DNA from 3 places in the Variovorax sp. J22R115 genome. Region 3 is predicted to be linked to each of the others. Evidence: predicted binding sites of a transcription regulator. Region 3 holds the regulator's gene; each other region holds the start of a gene.
The links. The regulator sigma-54, encoded in region 3, starts transcription at its own class of promoters, with help from an activator protein. The targets are predictions, from matches to a motif close to TGGCANGNAANCTGCTTT.

Region 1 (7,575 bases), on a different contig from region 3:
CCAGCCGCTTGATGAGGCCGTGCACCGGTCGCAGGCCCTGCAACGTCTTGAGGTAGAGGCGCTGGTCGCGTACCGTCAGGTCGTTGCCCTCGACCAGCGTGACGCCGAGATAGCGCGCGAGGTACGCGTGCTCGAAGTAGGTTTCGTTGTAGGGGCCGGGCGTGAGCAGGGCGATGTGGGGCGGCTGGCCGGCCGGGCACATGTTCTGCAGCCCTTCCATCATTGCGTTGTAGGTCGCGGCGAGGCGCTGCACGTGCAGGTTCTCGAAGGCCTGGGGAAACTGCCGTGCGATGGCGAGCCGGTTTTCGAGCAGATAGCCCAGCCCCGAAGGCGCCTGCGTGCGTTGCGAGATCACCCACCAGTTGCCATCGGGCCCGCGAGCCAGATCGAAGGCCGCGATGTGCAGCCAGGTGTCGCCTGGCGGTTGGACGCCGTGCATTGCGCGCAGGTAACCCGCGTGACCCTGCACCAGCGCCGGCGGCAGCAGGCCTTCGGCCAGCAGTTGCTGCGGGCCGTAGACGTCGGCCATCACGCGGTCGAGCACGCGCACGCGCTGCTGCACGCCGGCCTCGACCTGCGCCCAGCTTGCGGGCGAGACGATCAGCGGGAACAGGTCGAGCGACCACGGCCGCTGGGGGCCGTCGGCATCGGCGTAGACGTTGTAGGTGACGCCGTTGTCGCGGATCTGGCGTTCGAGGCTGATCGCGCGCCGCGGCAGGTCGTCGAAGCCGCCTGGGCCCAGCTGTTCGAAGAAGCCCGCCCATGAGGGCGAGAGCGGCGCATGCTCGCGCTGCCCGCCGAGGTCCCGTTCCGGGGAGGGTGCGGCCGGCGGCACGGACGCTGCATCGTAGAGCGGGGCGGGTTGCGACGGCACTCCGAGGCGCGATGCGGTTTCCGGCGTTGCGGCGCCTCGCAATTCGTCGAAATGGCCAGGTGCAGCCGGGGGAGCGAGCGCCGACGCGAGCGCTGCGGGTGCTTCCAGCGCCTGCGCGTCGAAGAGGGATTCGTTCATTGGGTCCACGGTGCGGTGATTGTCAGGGGAAACTCACCCCCCAGGCTTCGCGCACTTCGTGTCGCTGGGCCAACCCCCGACCGGGGGCAACACCAGCGGCCCGGCGAAGCCGGTTCCGCGGTATTCCCGGCTCTAGCGGCGCAGGTCGAGCGTGAAGGGGAACTCGCGGCTTCCGGCCAGCTCGATGGTGGCCGGCGGCGTGCTCATCAGCCCTGGCGTGTGCCCCATGCGCGAGAAGCGCGAGTGTCGCCGGCTCTCGGCCTCGTAGGCATTCACCGGGAACGTGTCGTAGTTGCGTCCGCCCGGGTGCGCGACGAAATACTGGCAGCCGCCCAGCGAGCGTTTCATCCAGGTGTCGACGATATCGAAGGTCAGCGGCGCATGCGCGCCGATGCTCGGATGCAGCGCCGACGGCGGATTCCAGGCCTTGTAGCGCACACCAGCCACGAACTCGCCGACCGTGCCGGTGGGCTGCAGTGGCAGCACCTTGCCGTTGACCGTGATGACGTGCCGGCTTTCGTTCAGGCCGGTGACGCGCACCTCGATCCGTTCAAGGGAGGAGTCGACATAGCGCACGGTGCCGCCGGCCGAGCCTTCCTCGCCCATCACGTGCCAGGGTTCCAGCGCGTTGCGCAGCGACAGCTCGATGCCCATCGCCTGCACCTGCCCGACCAGCGGGAAGCGGAATTCGAAATGCGGCGCGAACCAGTTCGGGTCGAAGGCGAATCCGGCCTGCCGCATTTCGCTGATGACGTCGTCGAAGTCCATGTTCACGAAGGTCGGCAGCAGAAAGCGGTCGTGCAGCTCGGTGCCCCAGCGCGTGGCGGGCGCCTTGTACGGATCGTCCCAGAAGCGGGCGATGAAGGCGCGCAGCAGCAGTTGCTGGGCGATGCTCATGCGGGCATGCGGCGGCATCTCGAAGGCCCGCAGTTCGAGCAGGCCGAGGCGGCCGGTGCTGGAGTCGGGCGAATAGAGCTTGTCGATGCAGAACTCGCTGCGATGCGTGTTGCCGGTGACGTCGACCAGGATGTTTCGCAGCGTGCGGTCCACGAGCCATGCGGGCATGTTCTGGCCGTAGATCTCGCGGTTGCGGGCGATTTCCTTGAGCGCGATTTCCAGTTCGTAGACCTGGTCGTTGCGTGCTTCATCGACTCTTGGCGCCTGGCTGGTGGGGCCGATGAACATGCCCGAGAACAGGTAGCTCAGCGACGGATGGTTGTGCCAGTACAGCAAGAGGCTCGCGAGCAGTTCCGGCCGGCGCAGGAAGGGGCTGTCGGTCGGCACGGCGCCGCCCATCACGAAGTGGTTGCCGCCCCCGGTGCCGGTGTGGCGGCCGTCGGTCATGAACTTCTCGGCCGACAGGCGCGTCTCGAACGCGGCGTTGTAGAGGAACTCGGTGTGATCGACCAGTTCGCGCCAGTTGTGTGCCGGGTGGATGTTGACTTCGATCACGCCCGGATCGGGCGTGACCTGCAGCATCTTGAGGCGCGGATCGCGAGGGGGCGGGTAGCCCTCCATGACGATCTGCACGCCGAGCTGTTCAGCGGTCGCTTCGACCGCGGCGACGAGATCCAGGTAGTCCTCCAGCCGGGCGAGTGGCGGCATGAAGACATAGAGCACACCCGAGGCGTTGCCGATCTTTTCCGCGGCCGGGCCGTTGGCGCGACGCGGATCGCGTACTTCGACGCACAGCGCGGTGCGCGTGACCCAGTGGGCCGACTCGCCGCGACGTGGCATCCGGGGCGTGGTGAGATCGAGGTTGGCCTCCGTTGCGTCACCGGCATTGCCGCCTGGCGTCTGCAGGCGCACCGACGCAGCCGTCGCGGGCGGCGTGCCGAAGGCATAGGGCACTGCGCTTCGATCGGCATGCGGTCCGGTCGGCGGGCCGGCGTAGCGTGCACGGTAGTCGGCACCGGTCGGCAAGGCATCGCGCGGCGCGGTCGGATCGCGCTCGACGAGGTAGGGATAGTCTCCCTTGCTGGCCCATGGCTGCGAGTCGAGCGGCAGGCGATAGCCCATCGGGGAATCGCCGGGGATCAGGTACATGCGGTCGTCGCGCAAGAACCAGGGGCCGGTCTTCCAGCCGGGCCCTGCGAGCGCGGGCGCATCGGTGTCGGCGTTCGAGGCCTCGATCGGCAGCATGTAGCCGATCACGGCGTCGAGCTTCTGCGTGAACACGCGGCGCAGGCGAACCCGCTCCATTTCGTCGTCGAGCTTCGATTCGAAGGGGTCGACGTTCACCGGCAGCCGGCGTTCGCGCCAAAGGTAGTAGTAGACGTCCTCGTAGCCGGGCTGGATGTAGCGCTCGGTCAGTCCGAGGCGGTGCGCGAGCACGGTGGTGAAGCGGCGCGCGTCTTCGCTGGTGTAGTGGGTCGGATGGCGTTCGTCCGCGAAAAGCGCGGGGTTGTGCCAGAGCGTCTCGCCGTCGGCGCGCCAGAAGATCGACAGCGCCCAGCGCGGCAACTGCTCGCCCGGATACCACTTGCCCTGCCCGAAGTGCAGGAAGCCGCCCTCACCGTATTCGGCGCGCAGCTTGTGCACGAGTTCGGTCGCGTAGCCGCGCTTGGTCGGGCCGAGCGCATCGGTGTTCCATTCGGCCGCATCGCGGTCGCTGGTGGCCACGTAGGTCGGCTCGCCACCCATGGTGAGGCGCACGTCGCCGGCCTTCAGGCGCTTGTCGACCGCATCGCCGAGCGCCAGCACTTCGGCCCATTGCTCCTCGGTGTAGGGCTTGGTGACGCGCGGCGATTCATGAATGCGCGTGACCTTCATTTCATGGCCGAACTCGACTTCGGCATCGTCCACCACGCCTTCGATCGGTGCGGCGCTCGACGGCGTCGGCGTACAGGCCAGCGGGATGTGGCCCTCGCCGGCCAGCAGGCCGGAGGTGGCGTCGAGCCCGATCCAGCCGGCGCCGGGGAGGTAGACCTCGCACCAGGCGTGCAGGTCGGTGAAGTCCACGGTGGTGCCGCTCGGGCCGTCGAGCGCCTTCACATCCGGCGTGAGTTGGATGAGGTAGCCCGACACGAATCGCGCCGCCAGCCCGCAATGGCGCAGCAGTTGCACCAGCAGCCAGCCGGAATCGCGGCAGGAGCCGGAGCCGTTGGTGAGCGTTTCTTCCGGCGTCTGCACGCCGGGCTCCATGCGGATCAGGTAGTTGACGTCCTTCTGCACCTGCTGATTGATGCCGACCAGGAAGTCGATGGTCCGCTGCTCCTTGCGATCGATCTTCTCCAGATAGGCCTGCACCAGCGGCGTGGCCTCGTCGGCCACGAGGTAGGGCGCGAGTTCCTGCGCCTGCGCCTCGGTGTACTTGAAGGGGAAGTTCTCGGCCTGCGGTTCCAGGAAGAAATCGAAGGGGTTGTAGACCGCCATCTCGACCACGAGGTCGACCGTGACCTTGAACTCGCGCGACTTCTCGGGAAACACCAGCCGGGCCAGGTAGTTCGCGAACGGATCCTGCTGCCAGTTGATGAAGTGCTGCTCGGGCTCGACGCGCAGCGAATACGAGATCACGTTACTTCGGCAATGCGGTGCGGGACGCAGGCGGATCACCTGAGGCCCTAGTTGCACCGGACGGTCGTACTTGTAGTGAGTGACGTGGTGGAGGGCGGCGTGGATTGACATTGTTTCTCAGTGCGTCGAGCGTGCCTCGGGTGAGACGCATACTAGCCGACACAGAAAGCAATTAGCGCGCCACAGAGCGGTTCCAGGGAGTGATTCGCATGCGACAGGGAGTAGTCTCGTGATGCCGGGCGCGAAAGCGCGCGGCTTGGTCGGTTTCGCCTCGATGGCAGGCTCGGTGCTTGGGGCTGCGCTTCAGTTGCAGCAACCGGCGCTGTGGAACTGGGCGGCCTACGCAGGCCTGCTGGCCGGTGCGCTGGGTGGCTGGCTTGCGCTGCATTCGTCGCGACGCCCGGTTCGAGGCGTCTTGCCGATGGCGCTGCTCTTCGGTGCGATGTTCGGCGTGGGGATGGCGGGCTGGCGGGCGACGGCCTATGCCGACGGGGCGCTGCCGCCGACGCTCGAAGGGCGGGAGCTGCAAGTGATCGGGGTGGTCGCGCAGATGCCCCAGCGCGGCGAGGGGATGGTGCGCTTCGAGCTCGAAGTCGAATCGGCCGAGCCCCCGGATGTGCCCCGGCGCATTTCGCTGGGCTGGTACGCGGAAGGCTCGGGGCCATGGGGTCAAACCGGTGCGGTCGACCCGCCCGGCCGCGTGCACGCTGGCGAACGCTGGCGCATGACGGTGCGGCTCAGGGCGCCCCACGGCAATCTCAACCCGCATGGCTTCGACCAGGAACTGCGCCTGTGGGAGCAGGGCGTGCACGCCACGGGCCAGGTGCGAACCGGCGCCCGGGACCCGCGCCCCGAACGCATCGCCGCCACCTGGCGCCATCCGGTCGAGCGCTTGCGGGAGACCGTGCGCGATGCCGTCTTCGAGCGCGTGGCGGATCCGCGGTCGGCCGGGGTGATCGCGGCGCTGGTCACCGGCGACCAGAACGCGATCGACCTGGGAAGATTTTTCTATTCCTGACTCCCGGTCTGATGCGTTCTCATAGGAGACACGCAAATAGGGGGGCCATACCGCGCGCTTTCATTGCTTACGCTCGCCTGGGTATCGGAGGATCGTCCGTTTCGGCCGCTGTTCTTGGTTAGCTACTCTCCCGGAATCGCCGCATACAGTAGAAAAAAGTATTCGCCTCGTAAACGGCTCTTAGACGCGATATCCGCCGCGGGGGTGAGGGGAGGGTGCTTCCATCGCCTTGGCGGCCGTGCGGGGCGTCTAGCGGCAAGGGGATTGAGTGGTCCCGCCGGCCAAAGGTTTGCGATTCAAAGAACGCCTAACCTGAAGGGGCCGATGAACTGGTTTGCCTGCAGCACGTCCTGTCCGGCGGTGTGAGCCCCGCAGGGCTCTGTGGTCCGTCTAGGCGGGTTGTCCGCTGGAGTTCTCGAGCGGCGGCCAGCCATCCCGCCTAGTGGCGGCTAGAGCGAACCGTTCGGGCCTTGGAGGCCTGCCAACTTCGCACGTGCTCCGCAACTTGTCTGAGCTTGGGACATTCGCCCCTATACCGATTCCAAGTCGTGACCGCTCCGATTCGTTTCATGACAGGACCGATTGTGGGCCTCTCGCCAGTGGCGATTGACTTCTCCAGTTCAGCAGCCGCTGCGGCGGCAAGCCGCGCGTCGTCTGCTTGGTGCTTTGAGCGGAGAGCGGACTCTGACGGAAGCGTTCCAACTCTGGAAGCGTCTTACGACGTCTGTTAATTTCGGGATGTCGCTGGCCGCGTGTTTCCATGCCGCCCAGCCGCCAATCCTCTTCAGCAGTGCACGAGTGGTCAGTGTCTCGCCGCTTTCTTGAAGTTTGAAGAATTCGGCCGCCGCCGCTGCGGACAGTTCCTCATCTCTCTGTCGCCAGGTGACGTCCTGAGCAGCTTTCGGGCGTGCGTTGTTCCACGCCTGCAGGCGCTTGATTACTTCAACAAGCTTCGGGCATTCGCTCCTTCTGTAGACCCATGCTCCCTTGGCACCACGAATACGCCTGAGAAACTGCTCGAGCGTGACTTTCCTGCCAGCCGCCATGACCTTCGCGAGTTCGGCAACTCCCGCGGCCTCAAACCTCATGTCCGCCTCGTGCGCCCCAATAACACGTGGTGAGCCTTTGGCAATGTGGTCTAGAAAACCAGGCCGCGGCGTTCCATGCCGAAGGGCGGTCTCAACCATTAGGTGTCTAAATGGGGAGAGCGGAGTCGATCCTAGATTGAACGCGCCGATCGGCCACTTTCGGTCTGGGCCAGGGCCGAACGACGCTGCGTCAAGAAAATCCCTCGTGAAGCAATCTTGGAACACTTCGACTAGAGCGGCGCGGCTTACACGCCTTTTACTGCTCAACCATCCGAGCTCGACAGCTAAGCTGAGATAGAAGTCGTCAGACCTGTGATGACCTGGCCCCGGCTTTCGTTTTAGAAGCGCAGCTGACGCCATCGACAGGTCTAGAGAGCATGGTGACGTCCACGCATCGGGAGGCGCGAGTAGCGCGCACTCCGCCGGCAGAGCGGTTGACGTCATGTAGTGCGCATTAAGCGACGTTTTATGCAGCAGGCACTTGTGCTCTGAACAGAAAAATGTTCCCGGCATGTTGTGTGACCGGTGCCAGTAGCTTTCTCCGTATCGCGAGAGGTCCTCTTCCAGGCACTTGACGCAAACACGTCGCACACCCACAGCAGCCAGACGCGTTCGTCCAAGGCTTCTGCCTCCTCCCGCCGAATTCAGGACATCGTGAAATACTCGGTCGTACTCGTCACCGCCGACGAAGGCGGTCATGTACGGAAACGCGGTGTGGTTCCAAAGGAGGTTTTCATGTGTAGTCCGGAAGAGACTTGCAGCCTCGTGCAGAAGGTTCACCGCAAGGAACCGATTCTTGACGATGCCGACCCTCAGGACTTTGGACTCGAGGGCGCCCATAGACACACCGAACCACCTGCAGCAGCGCGCAAGGGCCCCGGACAAGAGTTCGTCGGGATAAAGCGGAGGAGCTGGAATCATGGAGAGACTCGAGCTGCTTC
Region 2 (7,575 bases), on a different contig from region 3:
CCAGCCGCCGATGCCCGAGAACACCCCGATGTACTGCTTGCCCTTGTGTTCATAGCTGAACACGTTGCCGATGATGCCGGAGGGCGTCTTGAACTTGAAGAGTTCCTTGTTGATGTTCTTCTTGTCCACGCACTTCATGTAGCCCTCGAGCGTGCCGTAGCACGACAGGCCGCCAGCCGTGTTGAGCGCGCCGCTCCACACCGAGAACTTCTCGGGATGGCTCTGCACGATCTTGCCGGTGCCGGCGTTCCAGGTGATGTAGTTGCCCATGCCGCCATGGCTGCCCGGTGCCGGGTACATGGAGAGCGTGGCGCCGACGTACGGTTGTCCGGCGGTGTACTCGACCTTGAACGGCTCATAGTCCATGCACACGTGATTGGTCGGCACGTAGAAGAGCTTGGTCTCCGGGTCGAAGGCGGCCGGCTGCTGGTCCTTGGAGCCCAGCGCTGCCGGGCAGATGCCCTTGCTGTTGACGTCGGGTCCGTTCTGCGCGGTGGAGTACTTGGACACCACTTGCGGGCGACCGGTCTTCATGTCGACGTTCGTGGCCCAGTTCACCTTGGGGTCGTACTTCTCGGCCACCAGCAATGCGCCCGTCACGCGGTCCATCGTGTAGGCAAAGCCATTGCGGTCGAAGTGCACGAGCGCCTTCGTGGGCTTGCCCTTGACGTCGATGTCGGCCAGGATCATCTCGTTGATGCCGTCGAAGTCCCATTCGTCGAACGGCGTCATCTGGTAGGCCCACTTGGCCATGCCGGTGTCGACGTCACGCGCGAAGATAGTCATGGACCACTTGTTGTCGCCGGGGCGCTGCGAGGGGTTCCAGGTCGACGGATTGCCGGTGCCGTAGTACACCAGGTTCAGGTTCTTGTCGTAGCTGTACCAGCCCCAGGTGGTGCCGCCGCCGAGCTTCCACTGATCGCCCTTCCAGGTCTTCAGTGAAGAGTCCTTGCCGACGGGCGCCATCTTGCCGTCGGTCCAGGTCATGGTCTTGTCCGGGTCCATCAGCATTTCGGCATCGGGTCCCGTGCTGTAGGCCTTCCAGACCTCCTTGCCCGTGTTGATGTCGTAGGCCACAAGGAAGCCCCGCACACCCCACTCGCCGCCGCTGATGCCGGTGATGACCTTGTCCTTGAAGACGTGCGGCGCGTTGGTGTTGACGGCGCCCAGCTTCGGGTCCCCGTTCTTCACGGTCCAGACGGGCTTGCCGGTCTTGGCGTCGAGCGCGACGAGATTGCTATCGGCCTGTTGCAGGAAGACCTTGCCCTCGGCATACGCGAGGCCGCGGTACACCGTGTCGCAGCACATCTGCGGGATCACCGCCGGGTCCTGCTTCGGCTCGTACTTCCAGAGGATCTTCTGCGTATCGAGATCGATCGCGAAGACCTTGTTGGGGAACGGTGAATGCAGGTACATCTTGCCGTCGATGACCAGTGGCGAGCCTTCATGCCCTCGCAGCACGCCGGTGGAGAAGGTCCACGCGACCTGCATCTTCCCCACGTTGCCGGTGTTGATCTGCTTGAGCTTGCTGTAGCGCTGGTTGTACATGTCCCCAGCCTGCATCGCCCAATTCTTCGAATTGGCGATATTTTTCTCGACGTCGGCATTGGCTAATGCCAACGCTGGCATCGCGAGGAGCGCCGCAGCCGAATAACGCCAAAGTCGCCCGTGAAAATGCCCGGAAATTCGCATCGAAGTCTCCTTGTTCTGATTCACAGATACCGCCCGCACGGACGTGCCGACAGGGCGACTGCCGCGCAACGCAATGAAGCCGGCAAGTGCACTAAATGCAAGATGCGCGCCCGCTGGAACACTTCGAATTCGCGGGTCCAGCCAGATGCCGCCGCCTCTATTTCGAGTCGTTCGAATTGGCCATTGCGCTAAGGGGAAACCCTCTGCGCCGAAATTGTGGCAACCACTTTCGACACAGAGTGTTTCACCGGCAGACGAAGCATCTGCAGCCCGTGCCGCCTGCAGGGCGCAACCCGCTTGCGCCGATGGGCGCGCCTATTGCATGCTCGAAGGTATTCATGCCACAGACGTTGCCAACGACGACCATGCTGCGGACCACCGGTCTGACCAAGCGCTACGGCGCGCGGGCGGCGCTCAAGAGCCTTTCACTCAGCCTGGCGTCAGGTCAGTTCGTGGCGCTGCTGGGGCCCAATGGCGCGGGCAAGTCGACCTTGTTCCAGGTGCTCACCGGGCTGTTTGCCGCCGACGAAGGCGAGGTCGAAGTGGCCGGCCATTCGTTCCACCGGTCTGCGACAGCGGCCTTGCGCCATATCGGCGTCGTGTTCCAGCAGGTGTCGCTCGACCTGGATCTCAGCATCCGCCGGAACCTGCTGTTTCAGGCCGACCTGCACGGGCTGCCGCGGCGCCTGGCGGCGCAGCGCATCGAGGCCGGCTGCGCCCAGCTCGGCATCGACGCCGATCTCGATCGCAGGGTGCGCGAGTTGTCCGGCGGCAATCGACGCAAGGTCGAACTCGTGCGCGCCTTGCTGCATCGGCCCTCCGTGCTGCTGATGGATGAAGCCACGGTGGGCCTGGACCCCCGATCGCGCCAGGACCTGATGCGCGCCCTGCATGCGAACGTGCAGGAGCGCGGAGTCTGCGTCCTGTGGGCCACGCATCGGGTGGAGGAGGCCGAAGGTGCCGACCGCGTCCTCGTGCTGCACCACGGCGAACTCCTGGCCGATGGCACGCCGGCCCAGGTGACACAGGCGCTGGGACAACCCACGCTGGAGGAGGGCTTCATCGCGCGCACGAGCTGATCCGTAGTTCCGATTCAAATCAACAAGGAGACGTCGAGATGGTTGAAGTTGCCGGGGTTCCGAAGTGTGCCGCCCGTTCGTTAGCGGCCTTGTTGGGCGCGTGCCTCGGCATGGCCGCGATGGCGCAGGGCACCGCCTATGTGTCGAGCGAGAAAGACCAGGCAGTCACGCTGATCGACCTGGCCACGCTCAGCGTCAAGGGCACCATTCCGACGTGCAAGCGAGGGCGGCACATCCAGGTCATGCCGGATCGCCTGATCATGCTCGCCTGCACCGAGTCGAACGTTGCGGACGTGATCGACCCGGCGACGGGCAAGTCGCTGCGCCGCGTTCCGCTGGGCGACGAGCCCGAGGCCTTCGATTTGTCGCCGGACGGAAAGACCATCTACGTGTCCAACGAGGACGAAGGCGCGGTCAGCTTCGTCGATGCGTCGAACGGCAAGGTGCTCAAGTCGATCAAGGTCGGCAAGGAGCCCGAAGGCGTGAAAGTCAGTGCGGACGGCAAGACGCTGTACGTGACCTCCGAGGTCGCGAGCCTCGTGCACGTGATCGACGTCGCCAGCGCTTCCATCGTCAAGAACGTCAAAGTGGGCAAGCGGCCACGTCGCATGGCCTTCACGCCCGACGGCAAGGAGCTGTGGGTCACGAATGAACTCGATGCCAGCGTCAGCATCATCGACACGGCCACCCGTGCCGTGGTCGGCAATCTGAAGTTCGAAGTCAAGGGCGCGCGCAGCGAAGACATCACGCCGGTGGGCATCCAGATGTCGCGCGACGGCAAGCGCGCCTTCGTGGCGCTGGGCAGGGCGAATCACGTCGCGTTCGTCGACGTGCCGCAGCGCAAGGTCACGAATCTCGTGCTGGTCGGCAAGCGCGCGTGGAACGTCACGCTCGACAAGGCCGAAGCCCGGCTGTATGTGGTCAACGGTTTGAGCGACGACGTGACGGTGGTCGATGTCGCGGCGGCCAAGCCGATCAAGAGCATCCCGGTCGGCCGCGTGCCCTATGGGCTGGTGGTGGTTGAATGAAGGGAGCCGCCTGTTTCGTCGGCATGTCGCTGCTGCTTGCGGCGTCGACGTCGGCCGGACAGGCGGCGGGCGCGGTCACTCCGTTGAAAGCGACGCTCCTGGTGCCCGACTCCGACGCGCGGCTCGAACGCTCGCGCCTGGAGCGCCAGTTCCTGGGCCACCCTGGCGGCCCGGCGAGCGACGGGCTGGATGTCGCGCTGGAGGAAGGGCAGTTCGAGCTGCAGGCCGTCGATGCGGCCGTGGTGTTGACGAAGCAGTCTGCCGCCTCGCCGGAGGCGGCACGCGCCGCTGCGCAGGCGGCCGAAAAGGCGGGCGCCGCAGTGCTCCTCACGGACCTTCCTGCCGATTGGACGCTGGCCGTGGTCGATGCCGTGAAGCTGCCGGTGATCAACATCGGCGACGCCGCCGACCGCCTGCGCGAGCAGGACTGCCGGGCGCGCCTGTTCCACATCGTCCCGAGCGAGCGCATGCGTGCCGACGCACTGGCGCAAACGCTCGTGTCGCGCAAATGGAGCAAAGTGCTCCTGCTCGTCGGCCCGAGTGCGCAGGATCAGTTGCGGGCCGCGACGGTGCAGGCCTCGCTCAAGCGCTACGGCTTGCAGGTGGTCGCGACCAAGCCCTTCAAGCTGTCGGGCGACCCGCGGGAGCGCGACCTGGCCAATCCGATGCTGCTTACGGCCGGCACGACTTACGACGCCGTCTGGGTGGTCGACAGCGATGGCGAATTCGCGCGCAGCCTGCCGTATCGCACGGTGTTGCCTCGGCCGGTGGTGGGTGATGCGGGATTGGTGGCCGTGGCCTGGCATGCGCAGTTCGAGCGCTACGGCGCCCCACAGGTCTCCCGCCGGTTCGCCAAGGCGGCCGGCCGGCCCATGACCGAGAGCGACTGGTCGGCGTGGATGGCAGGCAAGGCGCTGATCGCGGTCGCGACCGCGGCGCCGAAGGGGCCCGCCGCGACTTGGGCGCAAGGGCTCGCCAAGACGCCGCTCGATGGCTCCAAGGGCACGAACCTGAGCTTTCGGCCCTGGGACGGCCAGTTGCGCCAGACCATGCTGCTCACCGACGGGCAAGGCGTGATTGCGCAGGCGCCGGTGGAGGGTCTGCTGCACCCGACCAACGTATTGGACACACTGGGCGCGGACGCCCCGGAGAAGCGATGCAAGACGACGCATTGATTCCCGTGGAAGCCGGCGAAGCTGAACTCGCGCAGCGCCGTGGGCTCGCGCACGCCCTGCAGGCCATGCAGGCGATCGTCATGCGCGAGCTGCTCAAGTTCTCGCAGCAGACCGGCCGCCTGGTGTCGGCGCTGGTTCGTCCGCTTTTGTGGCTGGCGGTGTTCGCGGCGGGCTTTCGCAACGTGTTCGGCGTCGCGATCGTCGAGCCCTACGACACCTATATCCCCTATGACGTCTACATCGCGCCGGGCCTGGTGGGCATGGTGCTGCTGTTCAACGGGATGCAGTCGTCGCTGGCGATGGTCTACGACCGCGAGATGGGCTTGATGCGGCTGCTGCTCACCGCACCCTTGCCACGCGCGTGGCTCCTGTTCTGCAAGCTCTGCGCGACGGGGCTGCTGTCGGTGCTCCAGGCCCTGGCCTTCGTGATCGTCGCGACCTTGATCGGCACCGACCTGCCACTGCTCTCGCTGGGCGGGTTGCATGCCTTGATAGCGCTGGTCTGCGGAGCGCTGATGCTGGGCGCGCTCGGCCTGCTGCTGTCGGTGCACATCAAGCAGCTTGAGAACTTCGCCGGCACGATGAACTTCGTGATCTTTCCGATGTACTTCATGTCCACCGCGCTGTACCCGCTGTGGAAGCTGAGGGAGTCCGGCGCCGAATGGGTCTATCAACTGGCCCGCTTCAACCCGTTCACGCACGCCATCGAGTGGATCCGGTTCGCTTTGTATGGCAAGGACCCGGGCGAGGCGCCCTGGATCGTGCTGGGGTGCCTCGTGGTGTTCTTCGTGCTGGCCTGCTGGGGCTACGACCCGCAGCGCGGCTTTGGCGGATTGACGAAGCGCGGTGGAGGCCCGGCATGAACCTCGACCGCCGACGCTGGCTGGGCCGCGCCGCCGCGCTGGCGATGTCGGCGGGGCCTCTTGCGCATGTTCCGCGCGCGCTCGCCAGCGACGCCTTTCCCTCCCGGCCGATCATGATGTGGGTGCCGTGGGCGGCGGGTGGCGCGACCGACCTGTCGCTGCGGCTGCTGGCCGAACTCGCGGCGCCGGCGCTCGGCCAGGCCGTGATCGTTGCGAACCGCCCTGGCGCCGGCGGCACGCTGGCGATGCCGATCCTGCAGCAGGCCGAACCCAATGGCTACACGATCGCGCAGATGCCGCAGCCGGTGTTTCGGGCGCCGTTCTTACAAAAGGTACTGTGGGACCCGGTGCGGGACGTCACACCCATCATCCAGATTTCGGGCGTCACCTTCGGAGTGCTGGTGCGTGCGGCCAGCCCGATGCGCGAGCTCGGCCAGTTGTTCGACTTCGCACGCAAGCGGCCCGGCGAGCTGAGCATCGCCACCAACGGCGTCGGCACCACGCCGCACCTCGTGCTCGAAGCGTTGTTCACCGAGCGCGGGCTGCGCTACATCCATGTGCCGTACAAAGGCACCTCCGAGCTGACCCTGGCCGTGGAGTCGGGCCAGGTGATGGCGGGCGTCAATTCATCGGGCTTCGCGCCGGAGGTCGATGCGGGCCGCCTGCGGCTGCTCGCAACCTTTGGGGCACAGCGCTCGCCGCGGTGGCCGAAGGTGCCGACATTGCGCGAGCTGGGTTTCGACATCGTGGCGATGTCGCCCTACGGCCTGGCCGGTCCGCGCGGATTGCCACCCGACGTGCTGGCCGTGCTGCACGACGGCTTCAAGAAGGCCCTGTTCGATCCGCGCTTCGTCGATGACCTGGCCAGGTACGACCAGGAGGTCACCTACCTCGGCCCCGAAGACTACGCACGGGCCTGCAGGGAGGAATACGCCAAGGAGCGTGCGGCTGTCGAGCGGATGAAGGGCTCGCGCGGCGCGGGCGGCTGATGGCCAAAGACGGAGGTTTCCGGATGAATCGAGACGATGGGGTGATGAGCGACTGGCGCCAGCGTGCGCTGATGCTCGAAGCCGAGGTCGCCAAGGCGGTGATCGGCCAGGCGCGGACGATCCGCCTCATCAACACGGCCGTCTTCGCGCGCGGCCACGTGCTGCTGCAAGGCGATGTCGGTGTGGGCAAGACGACGCTGCTGCGGGCCTTCGCGCAGGTGCTGGGCGGTGACTTCGGGCGCATCGAAGGCACCATCGACCTGATGCCCAACGACCTGATCTACTACACCTACATCAGTGCCGAGGGCAAGCCGGCGGTCGAGCGCGGGCCCCTGATCCAGCACGGCGAGAGCCTTGCGGTCTTCTTCTTCAACGAGATCAACCGGGCGCGCCCGCAGGTTCATTCGCTGCTTCTGCGCGTGATGGCCGAGCGCAGCGTGTCGGCGTTCAATCGGGAGTTCCGCTTTCCGCACCTCGTGGTGTTTGCCGATCGCAACCGCGTCGAGCGCGAAGAGACTTTCGAGATCTCGGCCGCGGCACGTGATCGCTTCATGCTCGAAGTGACCATCGACGCGCCTGCGACCGATGCCGAGCGACGCCAGCTGATGACCGAGCCGCGCTTCCACGACACGGATCGACTGATCGGCGACTTGGCCGGCGGCCTGGTCGCCTACCAGGAGCTGAACCAGGTGTCTGAGCTGATCCAGCGTGGCGTGCAGACCTCCGAGGCCTTGCAGACCTATGCGATG
Region 3 (7,575 bases):
CGACGAGCGTGTGCTGGTCGAGTTCGTCTCCGCCAACCCCACCGGTCCGCTGCACGTCGGCCATGGCCGCCAGGCCGCGCTCGGCGACGCCATCTGCAACCTGCTCGCCACGCAAGGCGACAGCGTCTGGCGAGAGTTCTATTACAACGACGCCGGCGTGCAGATCCAGACGCTCGCCACCAGCACGCAGCTGCGCGCCAAGGGCCTCAAGCCCGGCGACGCCGAATGGCCCGAGCAGGCCTACAACGGCGAATACATCGCCGACATCGCCGAGGACTTCAAGGCGAAGAAGACCGTGCGCTCCGACGATCGCGAGTACACCGCCAGCGGCGACGTGGACGATATCGATTCGATCCGCCAGTTCGCCGTTGCCTACCTGCGCCACGAGCAGGACCTGGACCTGAAGGCGTTCCAGGTGAAGTTCGACAACTACTACCTCGAGTCCAGCCTCTACACCAGCGGCCGGGTCGAGGCGACGGTGCAGAAGCTCGTCGACGCCGGCAAGACCTATGAGCAGGACGGCGCGCTGTGGCTCAAGTCGACCGAGTACGGCGACGACAAGGACCGCGTCATGCGCAAGGGCGACGGCACCTACACCTACTTCGTGCCCGACGTGGCATACCACATCGCCAAGTGGGAGCGTGGTTTCCACCAGGTGGTCAACATCCAGGGCACCGACCACCACGGCACGATCGCGCGCGTGCGCGCCGGCCTGCAGGCGGCCGGCGTCGGCATTCCCGCCGGCTACCCCGACTACGTGCTGCACACCATGGTGCGCGTGATGCGCGGCGGCGAAGAGGTCAAGATCAGCAAGCGCGCGGGCAGCTACGTCACGCTGCGCGACCTGATCGAGTGGACCAGCACCGACGCGGTTCGCTTCTTCCTGCTGAGCCGCAAGCCCGACACCGAATACACCTTCGACATCGACCTCGCGCTGGCGCAGAACAACGACAACCCCGTCTACTACGTGCAGTACGCCCATGCGCGGATCTGCTCGGTGCTGGCAGCGTGGGGCGGCGATGCGGCTACGCTCAAGGACGTGGACCTGTCGCCGCTGCAAAGCCCGGCGTCGCAGGCCCTGCTGCTGCAACTCGCGAAATACCCCGCCATGCTGACCGCCGCGGCGAAGGATTTCGCACCGCACGACGTCACCTTCTACCTGCGCGAACTGGCCGCCAGCTACCACAGCTATTACGACGCCGAGCGCATCCTGGTCGACGACGAGCCGGTGAAGCGGGCCCGCCTCGCGCTGGTCGCGGCGACTGCGCAGGTGCTGCACAATGGCCTCGCTGTTCTCGGCGTGAGCGCGCCGCGAAAGATGTGATTTCGACCTCCACCATGAAACAAAGACAAAGCGGCAACATCGTCATCGGCTTGATCATCGGGCTGGTGCTCGGGCTCGGCGTGGCGCTCGGCATCGCGGTCTACGTGACCAAAGTTCCGATCCCGTTCATGACCAAGACGCAGCGCGGCGGCCCCGAGCAGGACGAAGCCGAGGCGCGCAAGAACCGCGACTGGGATCCGAATGCGCCGCTCGCGGGCAAGTCGGCGCCGCCGCCCCGCGCCGCCGCGGCGACGCCAGCAACGCCCACGCAGCCGGCCAGCGTCGGCCCTCTCAACCCGCCGGCCGCGCCCGTGCCAGTGGTGGTTGCCCCGGGTTCCCGTGGCAGCGACCCGGCCACCCCGCCGCGCACGGCACGCCCCGCGCCCGTGCCGGCCGAGGCCAACGCCACGCCGTCGAGCGACCCCCTGGGCGATCTCGCCAAGGCGCGCGCGGGCACCAGCAGCAGCGCGAACGCCGCCCCCAGCACCGACCCCTTCATGTACTTCGTGCAGGCCGGCGCCTTCCGCACCTCCGAGGACGCCGAAGCGCAGCGCGCCAAGCTGTCGCTGATGGGGGTGGAAGCCCGCGTGACCGAACGCGAGCAGGCCGGCCGGACCGTCTACCGTGTGCGTGCAGGCCCGTTCAACAAGAAGGACGACGCCGATCACCTCAAGGAACGGCTCGACAGCGGAGGGCTCGAATCGGCCCTGGTCCGCGTCCAGCGCTGAACCTTCGCTTTTCTTTACTTCGCGCAACCGGGGAACTCCACTCCGGGTCGCGGGCTCTTTCAGCCGACAGGAGAACCTCTCAATGAATCGTCGTGACTTTTCGCTGGCCGCTGCCTCGCTGGGCCTTCTTCCCCTCGTGGCGCCTTCGCACGCGCAGCAGCAACGGCTGCCCAAGGCCGGCGCCGACTATGTCGTGCTCGGAAAGCCCGCGCCGGTCGACACGCCGGCCGGCAAGGTCGAAGTGGTCGAATTCTTTTCGTACAACTGCCCGCACTGCGCGGCCTTCGAGCCGCAACTCGAAGCCTGGGTCAAGAAACTGCCGCCGTACGTCAATTTCAAGCGCATTCCGGTGCCCTTCGTGGGCAACGATACGGAAGCCAAGCAGCGCCTGTACTACACGCTCGAAGCCATGGGCAAGGTGGACGAGTTCCAGCTGAAGCTGTTCGACGCCATTCACAAGCAGCGCCAGCCCCTGACCGGCGACGCGGGGATCCTGGCGTGGGCCGAAAAGCAGCCGGGCCTGGATGCCAAGAAGTTCGCCGAGCTGTACAAGTCCTTCTCGGTCTCCGGCAAGGCGAAGCGCGCAGCCCAACTCACGAGCGACTACCAGGTCGCCGGCGTGCCGGCCATCGGCGTGGCCGGTCGCTGGTATGTGGACGGCGACACGGCCGGCTCGCTGGACCGCGCGCTGCAAGTCACTGATTTCCTGATCGGCGAAGCCCGCAAGGGCTGAAAAACCGGGTGGTTTCGCCACCCGCCCGCTCAAGAAGGCCCGCTTCTGCGGGCTTTTTCGTCAGGCCTCGCGAAACCGCATCCGCCGGCCGCATACAATCGTCAGAGCAAGTTTCGTGCCTCTATGATCTCGCCACTCCCATCTTCTCTCCGCCATCTCAGCCGTGCGCTGTTTTTCGCCCTGGCCCTGGCCGGCCTTGCGTCGGTTGCCCAGGCCGAGAAAGCAGACCGCACCAAGCCGATGAACATCGAGGCGGATTCGATGCGCTACGACGACCTCAAGCAGACCAGCGTCTTCACGGGCAACGTGGTCGTGAACAAGGGCACGATCATCATCCGCGGCGACAGGATCGACGTCCGGCAAGACCCCGAGGGCTACCAGTTCGGCGTGGTCACGGCGGCGCCCGGCAAGCTGGCCTACTACAAGCAGAAGCGCGACGCGGGGTCCGACGAGTGGATCGAGGGCGAGGGTGAAGTCATCGAATACGACAGCCGAGCCGACAACGTCAAGTTCATTCGCCGCGCGGTGATGCGCCGCTTGATCGGCGCTACGCCGAACGACGAGAGCAGCGGCCCGCTGATCGTGTACGACCAGAGCAACGACACGTTCACCGTCAACGGTTCGTCGGTGCCGCCGAACGCCGGCGTGGCGAGCCAGGGCGGCCGGGTCAAGGCGATCCTCACGCCCAAGCCTGCGCCGACCGCTCCCGCTGCGTCGGCTGCCAGCAGCAAGCCCGCTGCCCCGGCGTCAGGCACCGGCCTGCGCTCCACCACCACCCTCGGGGGAGAGCCCAAGAAGTGATCGAAACCGCTGGCATGAGTGAGGGCGCTGGCGCGCCAGGCAGCCGCCTCGAAGCGCGTGGGCTCCAGAAGAGCTACGGCAGCCGCAAGGTCGTCAAGGATGTGTCGCTGGGCGTGCAGAAGGGCGAAGTCGTCGGTCTCCTGGGCCCCAACGGTGCGGGCAAGACCACGTCCTTCTACATGATCGTCGGCCTGGTGCGGGCCGACGCCGGTGACATCACCATCGACGGCGAACCGATCGCGCACATGCCGATCCACCGCCGCGCGCGCATGGGCTTGAGCTACCTGCCGCAGGAGGCATCGATCTTCCGCAAGCTCACGGTCGAGGAGAACGTCCGCGCCGTGCTCGAACTGCAGCGCGAGCCCGATGCCGATGGACGGCCGGTGACGCTGTCGAAGCAGCGCATCGAGGAACGTCTCGCCGAACTGCTGGCCGACCTGCGCGTGGACCACCTGCGCGATTCGCCGGCGCTGTCGCTGTCCGGCGGAGAGCGACGGCGCGTCGAGATTGCCCGCGCCCTGGCCACGCAGCCGCGCTTCATCCTGCTGGACGAGCCCTTCGCGGGCATCGACCCCATCGCGGTGATCGAGATCCAGCGAATCATCAGCTTCCTGAAGGAACGCGGCATCGGTGTGCTGATCACGGACCACAACGTGCGTGAAACGCTGGGCATCTGCGATCACGCTTTCATCATCAGCGACGGGCACGTGCTGGCACAAGGCACGCCCGCGGAGATTGTCGACAACGCCGAGGTGCGCCGCGTGTACCTTGGCGAACATTTCCGCATGTGACCATGCCTAAGGCGAGGGTTTTCGGTTCTCCATGAAACAGGGTCTCTCGCTGCGCGTATCGCAGCATCTCGCGCTGACGCCTCAGCTCCAGCAGTCGATCCGGCTGCTGCAGCTTTCCACGCTCGAGCTGACCCAGGAAGTCGAGCAGATGCTCGACGACAACCCGTTCCTCGAACGCACGGCCGAAGAGGCCACGCGCGAGGAGTTCGGGCTGGAGACGGCCGATGCGCAGGTGCGCGACGACGATCGACTGGCCGAGGGCGACAGCGACTTCACGCCCGGCGCCTCGGCGTCCGTCTCCGAAGCCGCGGTCGCGACCACCAGCGACTCCGAAGTCGCCACCGCCGATACGGCCGATGGCGAGCCCGACTGGGAAGGCGACGGTTCCGTCGACCTCGCCCCCGACGACAGCGAATGGGGCGGCGACGCCCCCGCGCGCGCCAACAACCTGGGCGACGACGAGCGCACTGACGCGACCGAACTTGCGCGCAGCCAGGAATCGCTGCAGTCCTTCCTGCACCGTCAGGCGCTGGCCTTGCGCCTGAGCGAAACCGATCGCGCCGCGCTCCGCTTCCTGATCGAATCGCTCAACGACGACGGCTACCTCGAAGACTCGCTGCCCGCCCTCGCGTCCGGCCTGGCGGGCGACGACAACGACCAGTTCGATGACCTCGTGCATCACTTCCAGGTCGCGCTCGGATTGCTGCAAAGCCTGGAGCCGGCCGGCGTGGGCGCGCGCAGCCTCGGCGAATGCCTGACCATCCAGTTGCGAGCCCTGGCGCACGAGGATGAGACCGACGATGAAGCGCAGGTGCGCAAGACCGCCATCGCCATCTGCAAGCAGCCGATGGAACTGCTTGCCCGGCGCGACTTCAAGCGCCTGGCCACGCTCGCCCGCAGCAACGAGGAAGAAGTGCGCGCGGCGCTGCAGCTCATCGCGCGGCTCGAACCCAAGCCGGGTCGCCGCTTTGTCGATGTCGAGCGCAATGTGGTCGTGCCCGACGTGATCGTCACGCGTGTCGGCAACGGCACCCACACCAAGTTCCGCGTGATGCTCAACCCCGAAGTCATGCCGCGCCTGCGCGTGCACGACATCTACGCCGGTGCGCTCAAGCAGCACAAGGGCGAGGGCAGCCAGGCGCTCTCGCAGCGGCTGCAGGAGGCACGCTGGTTCATCAAGAACATCCAGCAGCGCTTCGACACCATCCTGCGCGTGTCCAACGCCATCGTCGAACGGCAGAAGAGCTTCTTCGTGCACGGCGAACTCGCCATGCGCCCGCTGGTGCTGCGCGAGATCGCTGACGAACTCGGACTGCACGAGTCGACCATCAGCCGCGTGACCACCGCCAAGTACATGGCGACGCCCTACGGCACCGTCGAACTCAAGTACTTCTTCGGCTCGGCGCTGGGCACCGAAACCGGCGGCAATGCGTCGAGCACGGCGGTGCGCGCGCTCATCAAGCAGTTCGTGAGTTCGGAAGACCTCAAGAAGCCGCTGTCCGACAGCCAGATCTCCGAGATGCTGAAGGAGCAGGGCATCGAGTGCGCGCGACGCACCGTCGCGAAGTACCGCGAAGCCTTGCGCATCGCCCCCGCCAATCTGCGCAAGGCCCTCTGAAGGGCGATTGCCGATGACAAGTCGCCCAGCCCTGTTCACGAATGGGTTGCGGCTGGGTTGGGTGTGGATCATGGCGCTGCTGCTCGCGACCGGCTGCGCGACCTTGCCGGACGAATTCGAACGCACGCCTTCCACCGCGATCGCCGCCTCGGCCGACACCGCGCTCGGCAGCATGGCCAAGGCCTCCCAGCCCGACCCGGACCTGAGCGGCTTCCGTCTCATGCCCGGCGGCGATTTCGCGCTCCACACGCGTCTTGAACTCGCACGCCGCGCCGAGCGAACGCTCGACGTGCAGTACTACCAGATCGCCGACGACGAGACCGGCCGCTATTTCCTGCGCACGCTGCGCGACGCGGCGAATCGCGGCGTGCGCGTGCGATTGTTGATGGACGATCTCTACACCTCGGGCGAGGATGAACTCCTGCTCGGACTCGCCGCCGTGCCCAACGTCGAACTCAGGCTGTTCAATCCGTTCCCGGCCGGGCGCGGCAGCATGCTCCAGCGCTTTTCGAGCTCGCTCTTCGACTTCGATCGCGTCAACCGTCGCATGCACAACAAGCTCTTCATCGCCGATGGCGCGATGGCGGTGGCAGGCGGTCGCAACATCGGCAACGAGTACTTCACGCAGACGGCCGGCGAGAACTTCCTGGACATCGACACCTTCGTCTCCGGCGCCCTGGTCGCCCGGCTGGAAAGCCTGTTCGACCTCTACTGGAACAGCCCGTACGTGCGGCCGATCGGAAGTGTCGTGACGAGCGGCCTGTCGGGCGAGGAACTGGCGCGTCGCTTCGACGAGGCGACCGGCCCGGCCACCACGCCCGCGCCGCGCCCGTCCGCGCCCAACGACGTGCTCGGCTACGGCCCGATCGCGGAAGAGATGAAGACCGGCAAGCTTGGCCTGATCTGGACCCGTGCCGAGGCTTATGCCGACTCGCCCGAGCGCGTCATCGGCAAGATCGCGTCCTATGGCGGCGTGCCGCTGCTCGACGTCGACAGCGTGCGCTACAACGTCATCGAGCAGATGCGGCGCGCGCGCTCCGAAGTCACGCTCGTCTCGCCCTACCTGATCCCCGGCAAGGCCGGCCTGGAAGTGATGCGCGAGATCCGCGGCCGCAACGTCCACGTCAGCGTCGTCACGAACTCGCTGGCGGCCACCGATGAGCCCGTGGTCCATACCGGCTACCGCCGCTACCGGCCCGACATGCTGCGGCTCGACGTGGAACTCTACGAACTGAGTTCGGCACGCACGCGCCGCAGCGTGCGACTCGGCCTCTTCGGCTCGCAGGTCGGCCGTCTGCATGCGAAGTCGGCCATCTTCGACCGTCGCACGCTCTTTCTGGGCTCGATGAACTTCGACCCGCGCTCCGACACGCACAACACCGAGATCGGACTCATCATCTTCAGCCCCGAACTGGCGCAGCAGGTGCTGAAGCTGCTCGATGTGCTGAAGCAGCAGGGTGCCTACCGCGTGCGTTTCGCGCAGGGCAGCGAGAAGCTCGAATGGGTGAGTACCGAGGATGGCGTCGAGACCGTGCTCACCGTGGAGCCGGACTCGAACCTGTGGGACCGCGTGATGCTGG

Region 1: the regulator sigma-54 is predicted to act here: its motif matches at 4,694-4,711, upstream of QTI04_RS32475 (DUF2126 domain-containing protein).
Region 2: the regulator sigma-54 is predicted to act here: its motif matches at 1,787-1,804, upstream of QTI04_RS10760 (methanol/ethanol family PQQ-dependent dehydrogenase).

The regions. Positions count from the first base shown of each region.
Region 1 is NZ_JASZYM010000031.1:35,474-43,048, forward strand. Features, by position in the region: gene QTI04_RS32470 (circularly permuted type 2 ATP-grasp protein) at 1-1,012, opposite strand, end outside; gene QTI04_RS32475 (DUF2126 domain-containing protein) at 1,145-4,639, opposite strand; gene QTI04_RS32480 (ComEC/Rec2 family competence protein) at 4,761-5,546, shown strand; gene QTI04_RS32485 (hypothetical protein) at 6,167-6,634, opposite strand; partial or broken gene QTI04_RS34400 (TniQ family protein) at 7,118-7,555, opposite strand; gene QTI04_RS34405 (TniQ family protein) at 7,552-7,575, opposite strand, start outside.
Region 2 is NZ_JASZYM010000005.1:199,477-207,051, forward strand. Features, by position in the region: gene QTI04_RS10760 (methanol/ethanol family PQQ-dependent dehydrogenase) at 1-1,692, opposite strand, end outside; gene QTI04_RS10765 (ATP-binding cassette domain-containing protein) at 2,058-2,771, shown strand; gene QTI04_RS10770 (PQQ-dependent catabolism-associated beta-propeller protein) at 2,882-3,799, shown strand; gene QTI04_RS10775 (branched-chain amino acid ABC transporter substrate-binding protein) at 3,823-4,974, shown strand; gene QTI04_RS10780 (ABC transporter permease) at 5,040-5,837, shown strand; gene QTI04_RS10785 (tripartite tricarboxylate transporter substrate binding protein) at 5,834-6,826, shown strand; gene QTI04_RS10790 (MoxR family ATPase) at 6,850-7,575, shown strand, end outside.
Region 3 is NZ_JASZYM010000010.1:105,003-112,577, reverse strand. Features, by position in the region: gene argS (arginine--tRNA ligase) at 1-1,324, shown strand, start outside; gene QTI04_RS18735 (SPOR domain-containing protein) at 1,339-2,052, shown strand; gene QTI04_RS18730 (thiol:disulfide interchange protein DsbA/DsbL) at 2,135-2,785, shown strand; gene lptA (lipopolysaccharide transport periplasmic protein LptA) at 2,909-3,586, shown strand; gene lptB (LPS export ABC transporter ATP-binding protein) at 3,601-4,377, shown strand; gene QTI04_RS18715 (RNA polymerase factor sigma-54) at 4,409-5,995, shown strand; gene QTI04_RS18710 (phospholipase D family protein) at 6,009-7,575, shown strand, end outside.